DNA from 3 places in the Methylobacterium sp. WL120 genome. Region 2 is predicted to be linked to each of the others. Evidence: riboswitches for the same ligand, from Rfam matches in the RefSeq annotation. Region 2 holds a riboswitch; each other region holds the start of a gene.

Region 1 (4,206 bases), on a different contig from region 2:
CGCACGGCCCCCGCGGCGATCTGGAAGAAGAAGTCCGCCGGGTCGGTGGTGAGCACGTTCTCCTTCTCGATGTGGAAGGCGGCCGCCGTCACGCTGAGGCCGTCGAACAGGTCGAGCTTGGCCCCGACCTCGTAGGCGAAGCCCGTCTCCGGAGCGAAGGGCCGGGACGCGCTGTCGAAGCCGGTGTTGGGGCGGAACGAGGCGGCGACGTTGCCGTAGAGGGCCAGGAACGACAGCGGCTGGTAGACGAGGCCGGCCCGCGGCGAGAAGCCGGTACGGTCCTGCTCGGTCCGTTCGTTCGCGACCTTGTCGCGGAAGGTCTGGTTGTAGAAGTCGGTGCGGTTGCCCAGCAGCAGCTTCCATTCCGGGCTGAGCGCGATCTGGTCCTGGAGGTAGACCGCCGTGTTGCCGACGTTCTCGCTGGCGCTGTAGCGGCGCGTGAACGGAGGCTTGGCCTGCCCGTAGACCGGGTTGAACAGGTCGATGGCGAAGGGGTCGAGGCGCGGGGTCGAGCGCAGGAGGTTCTCGGTGCTGTTGTAGCGCTCGTGCTCCAGGCCGAGCAGCAGGGTGTGGGCGATGGGCCCGGTCTCGAAGCGCCCGACGAGTTCGGCCTGGCCGATGGCGACGCCCCAGGTGAAGTCGTGCTGGCGGAACTCGCGCAGCAGCGTTCGCCCGTCGTCGAGGATCCCGGTCGCGCCGGTCTGCACGCCGGTGAGGCTACCGGTGTTAAGGTGCGTGGCGACTCGCAAATGCCAGTCGGTGTTGAAGGCGTGCTCCAGCCGCACCTGCAGCAGCGCGCTCTCGGACACGGAATCGTCGCCCGGCTCGCCGAAGAAGCGTGAGCGCGGGACGAGGCCGAGGCGGTTGTTCACCGCGACAGTGCCGCGGTCGAAGGTCTGGCGGTTGCGCAGGTACTGCGCCTCGAACGTGATCTTGGTGTCGGGGGTGACCTGCCAGCTCACCACCGGCGCGAGCAGCACCCGATCGCCGTCGACGAAATCTCGAAAGCTGTCCTGGCGGGCGAGCGCGCCGTTGAAGCGATAGAGGACGCTGCCGTCCTCGCTCAACGCACCGCCGGCATCGACCGTGGTGCGGGCGGTGCCGAAGCTGCCGAACAGCGTGCCCATCTCGACGAAGGGTCGGGCTACGGGCTGCTTGGTGAGGATGTTGACGGTGCCGCCCGGATCGCTGCGGCCGTAGAGGGCTCCGGCCGGGCCCTTCAGGACCTCGATGGACTGGACGTTCTGGGTGTCGGGGGCGCCGTTGTAGCCGCGGGCGATGTTGAAGCCGTTCTGGAAGATATCCTGGGTTGCGAAGCCGCGCACCGAGTACAGGGCGAGGTTCTGGGCGCCGAAGTCGTTCTGTTTGCCGACGCCGGGCACGTAGTCGAGCGCGCGCTCGACGCGGGTCGCGGCTGTGTCAATCAGGACTTCCCGGGGGATTACGTCGACCTGCTGCGGTAGGTCGAGGCGGGGCGTGATCGTCTTGGTGCCGCTGTAGAGCTCCGGCACCCGGTAGGTCGGCGTGGCGGTGAGGGTCCCCTCGACCGAGAGCGCGTCGAGCACCACGGCGGTCTCCTCAGAGCGCGCCCCCTGGGCTGCGACGGCGGTGGGGATCGCGCAGGACAGGGCCAGCACGGACATCAGCGGGATGGACGGTGAACGGGACACGTTGATGGGCCTCGGGCGACGGCAGTGGCACGTCACCGCGAACGAGGCCGAACCACGCGCAGTGCGCATGCTTCCGCACCCGCCGGGGCACCCCGCCCAGCGTGTCTCGCGTGTGACCACGACTGACGGCAGGTCTCCTGGCTCGCGGGTCACTGCCCTTCACCGTCTTCCCGAGCGAGGCCGCTCAGTGACGTCGGTGGCGAAGGGCTCGCCGCTTACAGTTGCGGGGGCAGCCGCGGCGTTGGGGCTACCCCCGCACCGCGTTCCCTTTTGATCCTCCGGGGAGGAACCGTCACGGCCGAGCTAACATGCCGACGCCCATGCCCGTCAACGGACCAAGTGCAATGCACGAGGGGTTATGCCCTGCCGGCAACACCTGGGAAGACGGATCGCGCACTCCGTCCGTCAGGTCAGGACCTCGACCTGCTGCGGCGGCAAGCTACGCCACCAAGCGTCCGGGGATCGGAAAACCTCGTAGGTGAACCGGAGGACCTCATCCGGCTGGCGATGCGACGGGTCCACCCGACCACGCTCCGCGTTGCGGGACTTCAGGATCTCCCACGGCACGTCGAACACTTTCCACTCCACGGTGAGTCCGTGTCGGGCGACGATCCCGAGCTCGCGCTCGAACACGGGTCTGGTGAGATGGGTGTCCGCCATCACCACGCTGAAGCCGTTCGTCAGGGCGGCATCCAGGGCCGCTTCCTTGACCCGGTGCAGGAGGTCCCGGGCCGCATCGTCATGTGAGCCCTGCCTGAGTTCCCAGTAGACCTGCCGGTGCGGCGGCCAGAGGGTCTGCCGGAAGTCGTCGAGGGTGAGGTGAACCCAGCCGGCGAGAGGGTCGAAGCGGCGGGCGTAGGTCGTCTTCCCCGCGCCCGGGCAGCCGATCAGGCCGATCACCCTCTGCGGTGCCCCCGGACGATTCCTGCCGGGCACCGTCCGGGTCACGGTCAGGCCGTCGCCTCCGCATCCTCGTCGTCGCTCGCCGAGCCCTCGATGATCTCGCCCCGTAGGTAACGAGCCTGGGCCTCGGCGACCCGCCGTGCGCCCTGGGCGTGGCGGGTCGACACCGTGCCGCCGGGCGCCTCGGGCCCGCCGCGCTTGATGGCCACGAGTTCCGGATCACCCCAATGGTCGAGCATCGCCTGGAACGCTTCGTAGCGGCCGGCATCGAAGGCGATGCGGTCGCCCATCATGTCCTTGTAGGGGTGCGCCGGGTGCAGGCCTCCGCAGGGGACCCAGCCCGCCGGGATCGGCGTCGTGGCGGCATGGGTCCGACCGCTGCGCAGGAGCTTGGGCAGCACATGCGTATGCGGACCTTCAGGACTGGTACCGCCGGGGCCCGGGATCGGAGCATAGACCTCGACGCGCCCGACCCGCGCCAGGAACACCCGGTGCGGGCTCATGGCGACGAGATGCGACCCGATGGGGTTTGCGTGGTCGAACAGGGGCATGCCGACGCCGGCCCGCAGCCGCTCGACGGCCTCCGGATCGCGCACCCGCACACAGGCATCCACGGCGAGCAGGCCGAGGCCGAGGTCGAACAGGATGCCGTCGCGATCCTCGACCCGGGCGGCGTTCCGGTCGGGCCCGAGTTCCGTCACCACGGTCCTGCGGTTCATCGCGCAGGTCGCCTCCGGCAGGCAAAGCGCGATGGCGTGGTTCCAGCCGGACGAAACGGCCGTCTCGTAGGCGACGGGCCGCAGGTCGGAGCTCGGGGTCAGGGCGATGGCCCCGCGCGCGGTCGCAAGTCCCAGGCGATCGTCAGGGAGGGCCAGGACAGGCTCGTCCGGATCGCGCATGAACTCGGCGATGGCACCGAAGCTGCCCAGGCTCCAGGCCGTGGTCGGATCGGCCAGTGCAGCGCGCAGAAGGGCGACGGTGGCATCAGGGCTGGTGGGGGAAGGCTGCATCGATCTCCTCCGGATGTGGCCCTGAACGGCTCCAGGGCAGGATATAGGCGGTTCCGTCCGGTCCAGCCCCTCGGCACGCCGTGACGCCGAAGACGTCCGAGAGCAGCCGGTCGGTCAACGCAACGTCCGGGTGTCCATCGGCAGTGACACGTCCCTCGCCCAGGACCACGATCCGGTCGCAGAATCGGGCCGCGAGGGAGAGGTCGTGCAGGACGGCGACGACGCCGGTGCCGGCCAGGGCCACGCTCCGCAACAACGTCATGGCGTCGAGTTGGTGGGCAGGGTCGAGGGCGGTGATCGGTTCGTCGGCCAACAACCATTCCGCTTCGACGGCAAGCGCCCGCGCCAGCAACACGCGCATCCGCTCGCCCGAGGACAGGGTCGGTTCGGTCCGCTCGGCGAAGCGCGCGACGTCGGTCCGTGTCATCGCTCGGTTTATTGCGGCGTGATCGGTGCCATCGAGGCCACCGAACGCGCGTCGATGCGGCAGCCTGCCGAGGGCGACGAGGTCACGCACCTGCATCGGCCAACCGGCCCCCGCGCCCTGGAACAGGACCGCGATGCGCTTGGCGCGCGCGTCGCGGGAGATGCCCTTGAGCGGCATACCGTCGAGATCCACGCGG
Region 2 (4,206 bases):
GTTGCGGCGTTGACCGTCGCGAACGAGGCAGGCGGACGGCAGAGGCGGACGGGTAGCGATGGGGGCAGGCGTGCGGCGTTGGAGGAAGGGCGCGATCCGGGCGCTGAAGCTCGTCGCGCGGCCGGTGCGCCGCGCGCAGGGGCGCGGCGGCATCGTGATCGAGCCCTATCGTGGCTACGGCTCGCCCGACGAGATCTTCCTGATCGGCCGCATCTTCCGCCAGTCGCACCCCGACACCGCGCCGGGCGACGAGAGCCTGCGCACGGAATTGCGCGACATCGCCCGGCGGATCGCCCGGCGGGCCCTGAAGGGCGCCGCCGTCACCGCGCGCTTCGGCGGCGCGCAGACGCGGGTGGAGACCGACCGCGACGGCTACTTCCGCGTCCACCTCAACCCGCGATCCCTGCCCGCGGGCGACCAGGGCTGGCACGAGGTCGCGCTGACGCTGGAGGCCGAGCCGCCCGTGCAGGCGCGGGCGCTGGTGTTCGTGCCGCCGGGCGCCACCGGCTGCGTCGTCGTCAGCGACATCGACGACACGGTGATGCGCACCGGCGTCGCCAACAAGGTGAAGATGCTGTGGCGGCTGTTCGTGGAGGATGCCGAGAACCGCGTCGCCTTCCCCGGCGTCGCCGCGCTCTACCGGGCGCTCTACGTCGGCCCGGACGGCACCCAGGCCAACCCGATGCTCTACGTCTCGCGGGCGCCTTGGGGCCTCTACGAGATGCTGTCGGAGTTCTTCAAGATCCACGGCATCCCGGTCGGCCCGATCCTGTTCCTGCGCGAATGGGGGCTGTCGTGGAAGCACCCCCTCCCCCGCCGGGCCGAGGACCACAAGCGCGCGCTGATCGTCCACATGCTGTCGCTCTATCGCGACCTGCCCTTCGTGCTGATCGGCGACAGCGGCCAGCACGACCCCGAGGTGTACGGGCGGATCGTCGCCGACCATCCCGGCCGGGTGAAGGCGGTCTACATCCGCAACGTCTCGCGCGACGCCGACCGCATTAGCGAGATCGAGGCGTTGGCCCAGGTGGTGGCGGAAGCGGGCAGCCACCTCGTCATCGCCGCCGACAGCACCGCCATCGCCCGGCACGCGGCCGGCCTCGGCCTGATCGCAACGGCCGCGGTGGCGGAGGTGGCGGACGAGCACGCGTCCGGCGGCGAGCCGACGCCGGACGCCGAGACCGCCCCGCCCGGCAACCTCGGCGCGGTGCTGGGCGGCGCCGGCGGGACGCTGCCGCCGAGCGTCGTCGTCGAGGCGCCGACGCGGGACGGATCGCACGGCTGAGGGCGCATGGCGGGAGGCGCTTCACGTGTCGCCGCCGGGCCACAACCCACAGTGTCGTGATTCGAGGCGTTGACTCGACGCCTCCGCCACGGCCACTTGGCCGGGACGGTTCCCTTCGGGGATCAAAAGGGAACGCGGTGAGGACGAGGTCCGAGAGGGTCTCACCGATGCCGCGGCTGCCCCCGCAACTGTAAGCGGCGAGCCCTCCATCAACACGTCACTGGGTCACGGCACCTGGGAAGACGATGAGGGGCAGCGACCCGCGAGCCAGGAGACCTGCCGTCAGTCGTGGTCACACGCGAAACGCGTCGGGCGGGGTGCCTCGGCGGGTGTCGAGACGCGTGCGCCCGATCGGGCGGACGCGGGGCGGCCTCGTTCGCGGTGACGTGCCACCACACGCGTCCGCACGCCCCGTCCATGCCCATGCCAGCCGCGAGACCCGCGCCGACCGACGCCCACGCAGCCGCCCGGCCCGCGTGCGCCGACGGCCGCCTCGCGTTCCGGCGACCGCACGATTGTAACATTGTTACATTTGTGGTCGATACCCGGGCAGGCAGGCCGTCGCGCCGCGCCGTCAGAGCCGCAACCGATCCATGTTCGTTTTCCGGAAATCCCCACGATCCTCCGGGCGCACGACCCGTCGCCTGCTGCTGGCCGCCACGGCGTTCGCCGCGTCCGGCCTTCCCCGGGAGGCCGGCGCACAGCCGGCCGCGGGCGAGCCGTCGAGCGTCCTGCTCGACACCCTGACGGTGTCCGGCGACGGCGTCGGCCCGACCCGCGCGGCGCCGGTCGGCCTCAACCTGCGCACGCCCGATCGCGGCGCGAGCCGCCTCGGCCTCACGCCGCTGGAGACCCCCGGCAGCGTCGACATCATCTCCGGCGAGACCGCGCGCCTGCGCGGGCAAGACACGGTCGCCGAGGCCGTGACGCAGAACGCCACCGGCATCACCACCATCGCCGCGCCGGGCAACGGCAACGGCGCCTTCACCAGCCGCGGGTTCTCGGGGCCGAACTCGATTCAGCAGCTCTACGACGGCACGCGACTGTTCGTCGGCGCCAACACCGTGACCTTCCCGTTCGACACCTGGAACGTCGAGCGCATCGAGGTGCTGCGCGGGCCGGCCTCGGTGCTCTACGGCGACGGGGCGATCGGCGGCGTGATCAACGTCGTGACGAAGAAGCCGACCTTCACGCCCGTCAACGTGGTGCGGGCCGGGGTCGGCTCGGACGGCATCGCGCGGCTCGCGCTCGATTCCGGCGGCCCGATCGGCGACGCGGTCGCCTACCGCCTCAACGTCAGCGGGAACCGCGCCGGCGGCTGGATGAGCCCGGAGGGCGACTTCCGCAACCTCGCGGTCTCGGGCGCGCTCCTGCTGCAGGCGACGCCCGACCTCGCCTTCACCCTGAGTCACGACCTCGGCTACCAGGAGCCGGCGCGCTACTGGGGGACGCCGCTCGTCGAGGGGCGCATCTTGGACCGCATCCGGTTCAGCAACTACAACGTCCACGACTCCAAGATCACCTGGGCGGACAACTGGACTCAGTTCAAGACCGAGTGGACGCCGAGCGCCGACGTCACAATCCGCAACACCGCCTACCGGCTGCAGAGCCGGCGCCATTGGCTCGACGTCGAGACCTACGCCTTCAACCGCACCACCGGCCTGGTCGACCGGAGCGACTACACCGAGATCTACCATCAACAGGAGCAGGTCGGGAACCGGTTCGACGCCGCGTTCAAGGGCACGCTGCTCGGCTTCCGCAACGAACTCCTGGCCGGCTTCGACGTGAACCACGTCGACTTCCGCCACACCAACAACTTCTCCACCGTGGGCGCCGGCCTCGTCACCAGCGTGCCGCTGGTGGGCTACGATCCGGGGCTGTTTCCGGTGAACGGCCGCGCGAGCCCGGCCTACGCCACCAGCACCGACCAGGCCTCGGTCTTCGCCGAGAACCGGCTGATCCTGTCGGACCGGCTGTCGTTCCTCAGCGGCGTCCGCTTCGACGCCTCGAACCTGCAACGCGAGAACCTCGTGAGCAACGCGCAGTTCGAGAAGGCCTACCAGGGGCTCGGCTACCGCTTCGGGCTGGTGTTCAACCCGACGCCGGACACCGCGCTCTACGCGCAGGTCGCCACCGCCACCGACCCGGTCAACAGCCTGATCACGCTGTCGCAGTCGCTGTCCGGCTTCAAGCTCTCCACCGGCGAGCAGGTCGAGGTCGGCGCCAAGGGGGTGTTCTGGGACGGCCGGGGCGAGTGGACGCTCGCCGGCTACCGCATCGTCAAGGACAACCTGATCTCGGCGGTGCCGGGCCAGCCGAACGTCGCGACCCAGGTCGGGCGGCAATCCTCCACGGGCGTCGAGGCCGCGTTCTCGCTGCAGGTGACGCCGCTCTGGCGGCTCGACGCCAACCTCGCCCTGCTGCGGGCGCAGTACGACACCTTCGACCAGACGGTGGACGGCGCGACCGTCTCCTATGCCGGCAAGCAGCCGATCGACGTGCCCGAGCGCGTCGCCAACCTCTGGGTCAACTACGCCTTCGCGCCGCGCTGGGAGGCGCGGGTCGGGTTCCAGTATGTCGGCGAGGTGTTCAGCGACTTCGGCAACACCGCGCGGCGCCCGGCCTACGGCCTGGTCAACCTCGGCCTCGACCATCAGGTCACGCCGGCCTCGCGCCTGTCGTTCCGCGTCTTCAACCTGTTCGACAAGGTCTACGCGATCAGCGGCAACGCGGTGGACGGCGTCGGCACGAACTGGCTGCTCGGGCGCCCGCGCTCGGTCGAAGTCGCCTTCACGACGGCGTTCTGAGATGGCGTCCTCCGCACGCGCCTTGGCGAAGGCCGGCAAGCGCTGGCTGCATCTCGGCCACCGCTGGCTCGGCATCGCCACCGGCCTGTTCTTCGCGATGTGGTTCGCGAGCGG
Region 3 (4,206 bases), on a different contig from region 2:
GTGGTCCTCGCCCTCGCCGTGATGCGAGGGGCGCGCGTCGAGGTCGTCCTCGGCGGCGGCCTGGAGGCCGAGCAGCACGCGCGGGTCGATCCGCCCGTGGGCGGTCTCGACCACCTTCACCGCGCGGGGAAGCTGGCTCTCCACCTCGGCCCGGACTGCGGCGAGGCCGGCGGCGTCCATCATGTCAGCCTTGTTGAGCACGACGAGGTCGGCGCAAAGGAGCTGGTCCTCGAACACCTCTTCCAGCGGGTTGTCGTGGTCCACGGCCGTGTCGGCGGCGCGCTGGTTCGCCAGCGCCTCGGGGTCCTCGGCGAAGGCGCCGGACGCCACCGCCGGCCCGTCCACCACCGCGACGACGCCGTCCACGGTCACCCGCGAGCGGATCGCCGGCCACTGGAAGGCCTGGACCAGGGGCTTCGGCAGGGCGAGGCCGGAGGTCTCGATCAGGATGTGCTCGGGCGGGTTCGGGCGGTCGAGGAGCGCCGTCATCGCCGGCACGAAGTCGTCGGCGACGGTGCAGCAGATGCAGCCGTTGGGCAGCTCGACGATCGAATCCTCGGTGCAGCCCTCGATGCCGCAGGCGGCCAGGAACGACTTGTCGAAGCCGACGTCGCCGAACTCGTTGACCAGGATCGCGAGCCGGCGCCCGCCCGCGTTCTCGACCACGTGGCGCACCAGCGTCGTCTTTCCGGCACCGAGGAAGCCGGTGACGATGGTGCAGGGGATCTTCGCAACGATGGTCATGGGGATCTCGCCGATGGCTCAGGCCGCGCGCGGCGGAAACGGGGGGATGCGGGCGACGACGCCCTTGCGGAACTCTTGCGGGCGCTGCTTCCAAGGCACGATCCCGTCGGGCGTGCCGGCGTAGAGCCCGACGCCGTCGAGGATGATGCGTGCCGACTCCGCGGGGTCGAGGTCGCCGTAGACGTAGGTCCAGCGATCCTCCGCCGCCACCGCGACGGTGCAGGGCCGCTTGCAGACGGAGAGGCACTCGACCGCCTCGATCGTCACCCCGTCGGGCGCCGGCAGCGCGCGCAGCGCGTCGAGCAGGCGGGCGCCGGCACGCGGGCCGTCCGGTGCGTCGCCTTCCATGCGGCAGGTGGTGCAGACGTAGAGGACCGTGTCAGCCACGGGCGCCTGCCGCGGTCTTCGGCCCGAAGGTCTGCCACGCGCGGCCGAACGCCAGCCCGATCACCGCCCAGAACACGAAGGCGATGGCGAGCGAGCGCGCGGCGAACTGCGCGGCGAGGCCGGCGGGAAGCTCGGAGGGCGTCGCCGCCGCCTCCGGCGCGCCGGCCAGATGCGGCGCGACGATGAGCACAAGTCCGCCGAGGATCGTGATCGGCACCCGGCGGATCGCGATGAGGTAGATCCCCATCGCGGTGGCGGCGGCGGTCATCAGCCACCAGACCTGGCGCGCGACCAGGGGAGCCGCCTCGCTACCGGGCAGCTCCGGCGGCAGTCCGAGCGCAGGCGCGAGCGCCACGGCGAGGAAGCCGGCCACCGCGAAGGCGAGGCCGCGTTCGGGCGACGGCTCGCGGCCGGTCGCCAGCATCACCGCGCCGAGCAGCAGCGCGTAGCCGATCCCGCCGACGAGGGTCGCGAGCCCGGTGAACAGCATGCGCGGCAGGCCCGCGCCCGGCTGCCACTCGGGTGCGGCCTTGGAGTCGTGGTCGTGCCCGGCATGCGCCAGCACGATCGGCAGGCGATCGGGCATCGGGGCGATGGCGGCTGCGGAGCCGGGGGTGGCCTGGGTCTCGTAGCGCTCGGCCGCGATGATCAGCGGCGAGGTGAGCGCGAGTTCGAGGCCCGTCACCAGGACGGCCGCGAGGAAGCCGGCGGCGAGCGCCGCCGACAGGAGCCGGATGAGCATGGGAGCGCCTGGGTTCAGGCGGTCAATGGCAGGGGAAGTTCTGCGTGTGCCGGAAGTCGTGCGCCGCGTTGTGCAGCGCCGAGGCGGGCGAGAAGCCGGCGAGGAACACGAGCCCGAGGCCGAGCATGGCGGCGACGGCGATGCCGACGAAGCCTTCGTTCGCGCGGGTGCCGGTCTGGGTGAGGGTCTGGGTGGTCATGTCGACAACATCTCCGGCCGCCCCGCCGGCGGCGTTCGAGAAAGCGCGGGGGACGGCAGGTCTCCTGGCTCGCGGATCGCCGCGCCTGCCGCCTTCCCGAAACATCGGTGGCCGAGGGCAGGAGCTAACCGCTCACAGTTGCGGGGGCAGCCGCGGTATCGGGTTTCCCCTCACCGCATTCCCTTTTCACCCCGTCTCCGGGGCACCGTCTCCACCAGCCATAGCCTGTCCGGCGCACCCGCACAACGGAGGCTTTGACGGGCACGCCACGGTTGGGGCATGGGTCTTCGCCATGCAACAGGCCGCGCCTCGGACGACCCTCGTGCTCGGCGGTGCGCGCTCGGGCAAGAGCGCCTACGCCGAGAGGCTGATCGAGGCGGCGCCCGGCCCCTGGTTCTACCTCGCAACGGCGCAGGCCTGGGACGACGAGATGCGCGCGCGGATCGCCCTCCATCGGTCCCGCCGGTCCGGCGACTGGATCACGCGGGACGTGCCGACGGCGCTGGCGGCGGCGATCGCCGACGCGCCGGGACCGGTGCTGGTCGACTGCCTCACGCTGTGGCTCACGAACCTGATCCTCGCCGACGCCGACCTCGACGCCGAGACGCAGGCGCTAGTCGTCGCCTGCCGGGCGGCGCGGGGCCCCCTCGTGCTGGTCTCGAACGAGGTCGGCCTCGGGATCGTCCCGGACAACGCGCTCGCCCGCCGCTTCCGCGACGCGGCCGGGCGCCTCCACCAGGCCCTCGCGGCCGAATGCGACCGCGTCGTGCTGACGGTCGCCGGGTTGCCGCTGACCGTGAAACCGCAGGGAACGTCATGACCGACGACGCCAAGCCCGACGACGTGAAGCCCGACGACGCGACGCGCCATCGCGAGAAGATGGAGAAGCGCAAGGCGGTCCAGGACGCCGAGGTGGCGGCCAAGACGATCGAGAAGGGGCTCCTCATCGTCAACACCGGCCCCGGCAAGGGTAAGACCACGGCGGCGCTCGGCCTTGCGCTCCGCATGCTCGGACGCGGGCACCGGGTCGGCATCGTGCAGTTCATCAAGGGCGCCTGGGACACCGGCGAGGCGCATGCGCTCAAGGTCTTCGGCGACCGGGTCGCGTGGCACGCCATGGGCGAGGGCTTCACCTGGGAGACGCAAGACAAGGCTCGCGACATCGCCGCCTGCCTCAACGCCTGGAACCAGGCGACCGACCTGATGGCCGACCCCGGCATCCGCCTGCTCATCCTCGACGAGCTCAACATCGCGCTGCGCTACGACTACCTCGACCTCGATGCGGTGGTCGCGACGCTCAAGGCCCGCCGCCCGGACCTCCACGTCGTCGTCACCGGCCGCAACGCCAAGCCCGCGCTGATCGAAGCCGCCGACCTGGTCACCGAGATGGGCAGCGTGAAGCACCACTTCGCAGCGGGCGTGAAGGCGCAGGAGGGCATCGAGTTTTGATCGGTCGTCGGCGCGGCGTGGTGCGCCTGTCAGGCCAGCCAGTCCTCGATGCGCAAATTTTCGACGCAGTCGAACTCGCGGCCGTTGTTCGCGAATGCGGGCAATGTGCGAGCGCCGCGCAAGCATCGGCCTACAAATCCACTGGGTCCGGCTCTGACCGATCGACAGGCTCGATATCGCCTTCGCGATCGAGCGATGGAAGCCCGTCGAGCAGGGCGATCAGGGTCGGGTGCACGATCGTATCAGTGGCGAAATGGTCGCCGTCGCTTTGCACGACGGCGTGGTTCCGATTTTCAGGAAGCACTCTGATCGTTCGCTTCATTGCATCCAATCGTTCCGCTTTCTGGCGAGCTTATGCCGCGCGGAAGCAGGAAGGACATCTTTCTTCCTTCGCCATGCCTTCGGTGACGGCATGACCCGCGCCCTGATGATCCAGGGCACCGGCTCCGACGTCGGCAAGTCGCTGATCGTCGCCGGGCTCGCGCGGGCCTTCACCCGGCGCGGGCTGCGCGTGCGCCCGTTCAAGCCGCAGAACATGTCGAACAACGCCGCCGTCACCGCCGACGGCGGCGAGATCGGGCGGGCGCAGGCGCTGCAGGCGCGGGCGGCGGGCGTCGCGCCGTCGATCCACATGAATCCGGTGCTGCTCAAGCCGCAGAGCGACGTCGGCTCGCAGGTTGTGGTG

The links. Region 2 has a riboswitch for cobalamin ahead of FV229_RS12695 (TonB-dependent siderophore receptor). Riboswitches for the same ligand answer to the same signal wherever they lie in the genome.
Region 1: linked by a shared signal. The riboswitch ahead of FV229_RS00280 (TonB-dependent siderophore receptor) and the one ahead of FV229_RS12695 (TonB-dependent siderophore receptor) in region 2 are both predicted to bind cobalamin.
Region 3: linked by a shared signal. The riboswitch ahead of FV229_RS21665 (CbtB-domain containing protein) and the one ahead of FV229_RS12695 (TonB-dependent siderophore receptor) in region 2 are both predicted to bind cobalamin.

The regions. Positions count from the first base shown of each region.
Region 1 covers NZ_VRUT01000001.1:54,027-58,232, reverse strand. Annotated here, with positions in the region: gene FV229_RS00280 (TonB-dependent siderophore receptor) at 1-1,670, opposite strand, end outside; cobalamin riboswitch at 1,780-1,979, opposite strand; gene FV229_RS00275 (AAA family ATPase) at 2,076-2,570, opposite strand; gene FV229_RS00270 (hypothetical protein) at 2,621-3,583, opposite strand; gene FV229_RS00265 (ABC transporter ATP-binding protein) at 3,558-4,206, opposite strand, start outside.
Region 2 covers NZ_VRUT01000058.1:4,618-8,823, reverse strand. Annotated here, with positions in the region: gene FV229_RS12700 (phosphatase domain-containing protein) at 59-1,285, shown strand; cobalamin riboswitch at 1,375-1,584, shown strand; gene FV229_RS12695 (TonB-dependent siderophore receptor) at 1,879-4,092, shown strand; gene FV229_RS12690 (PepSY domain-containing protein) at 4,094-4,206, shown strand, end outside.
Region 3 covers NZ_VRUT01000151.1:4,342-8,547, reverse strand. Annotated here, with positions in the region: gene cobW (cobalamin biosynthesis protein CobW) at 1-744, opposite strand, end outside; gene FV229_RS21675 (DUF1636 domain-containing protein) at 763-1,131, opposite strand; gene FV229_RS21670 (CbtA family protein) at 1,124-1,873, opposite strand; gene FV229_RS21665 (CbtB-domain containing protein) at 1,896-2,072, opposite strand; cobalamin riboswitch at 2,109-2,297, opposite strand; gene cobU (bifunctional adenosylcobinamide kinase/adenosylcobinamide-phosphate guanylyltransferase) at 2,365-2,892, shown strand; gene cobO (cob(I)yrinic acid a,c-diamide adenosyltransferase) at 2,889-3,521, shown strand; gene FV229_RS21650 (hypothetical protein) at 3,652-3,843, opposite strand; gene FV229_RS21645 (cobyric acid synthase) at 3,934-4,206, shown strand, end outside.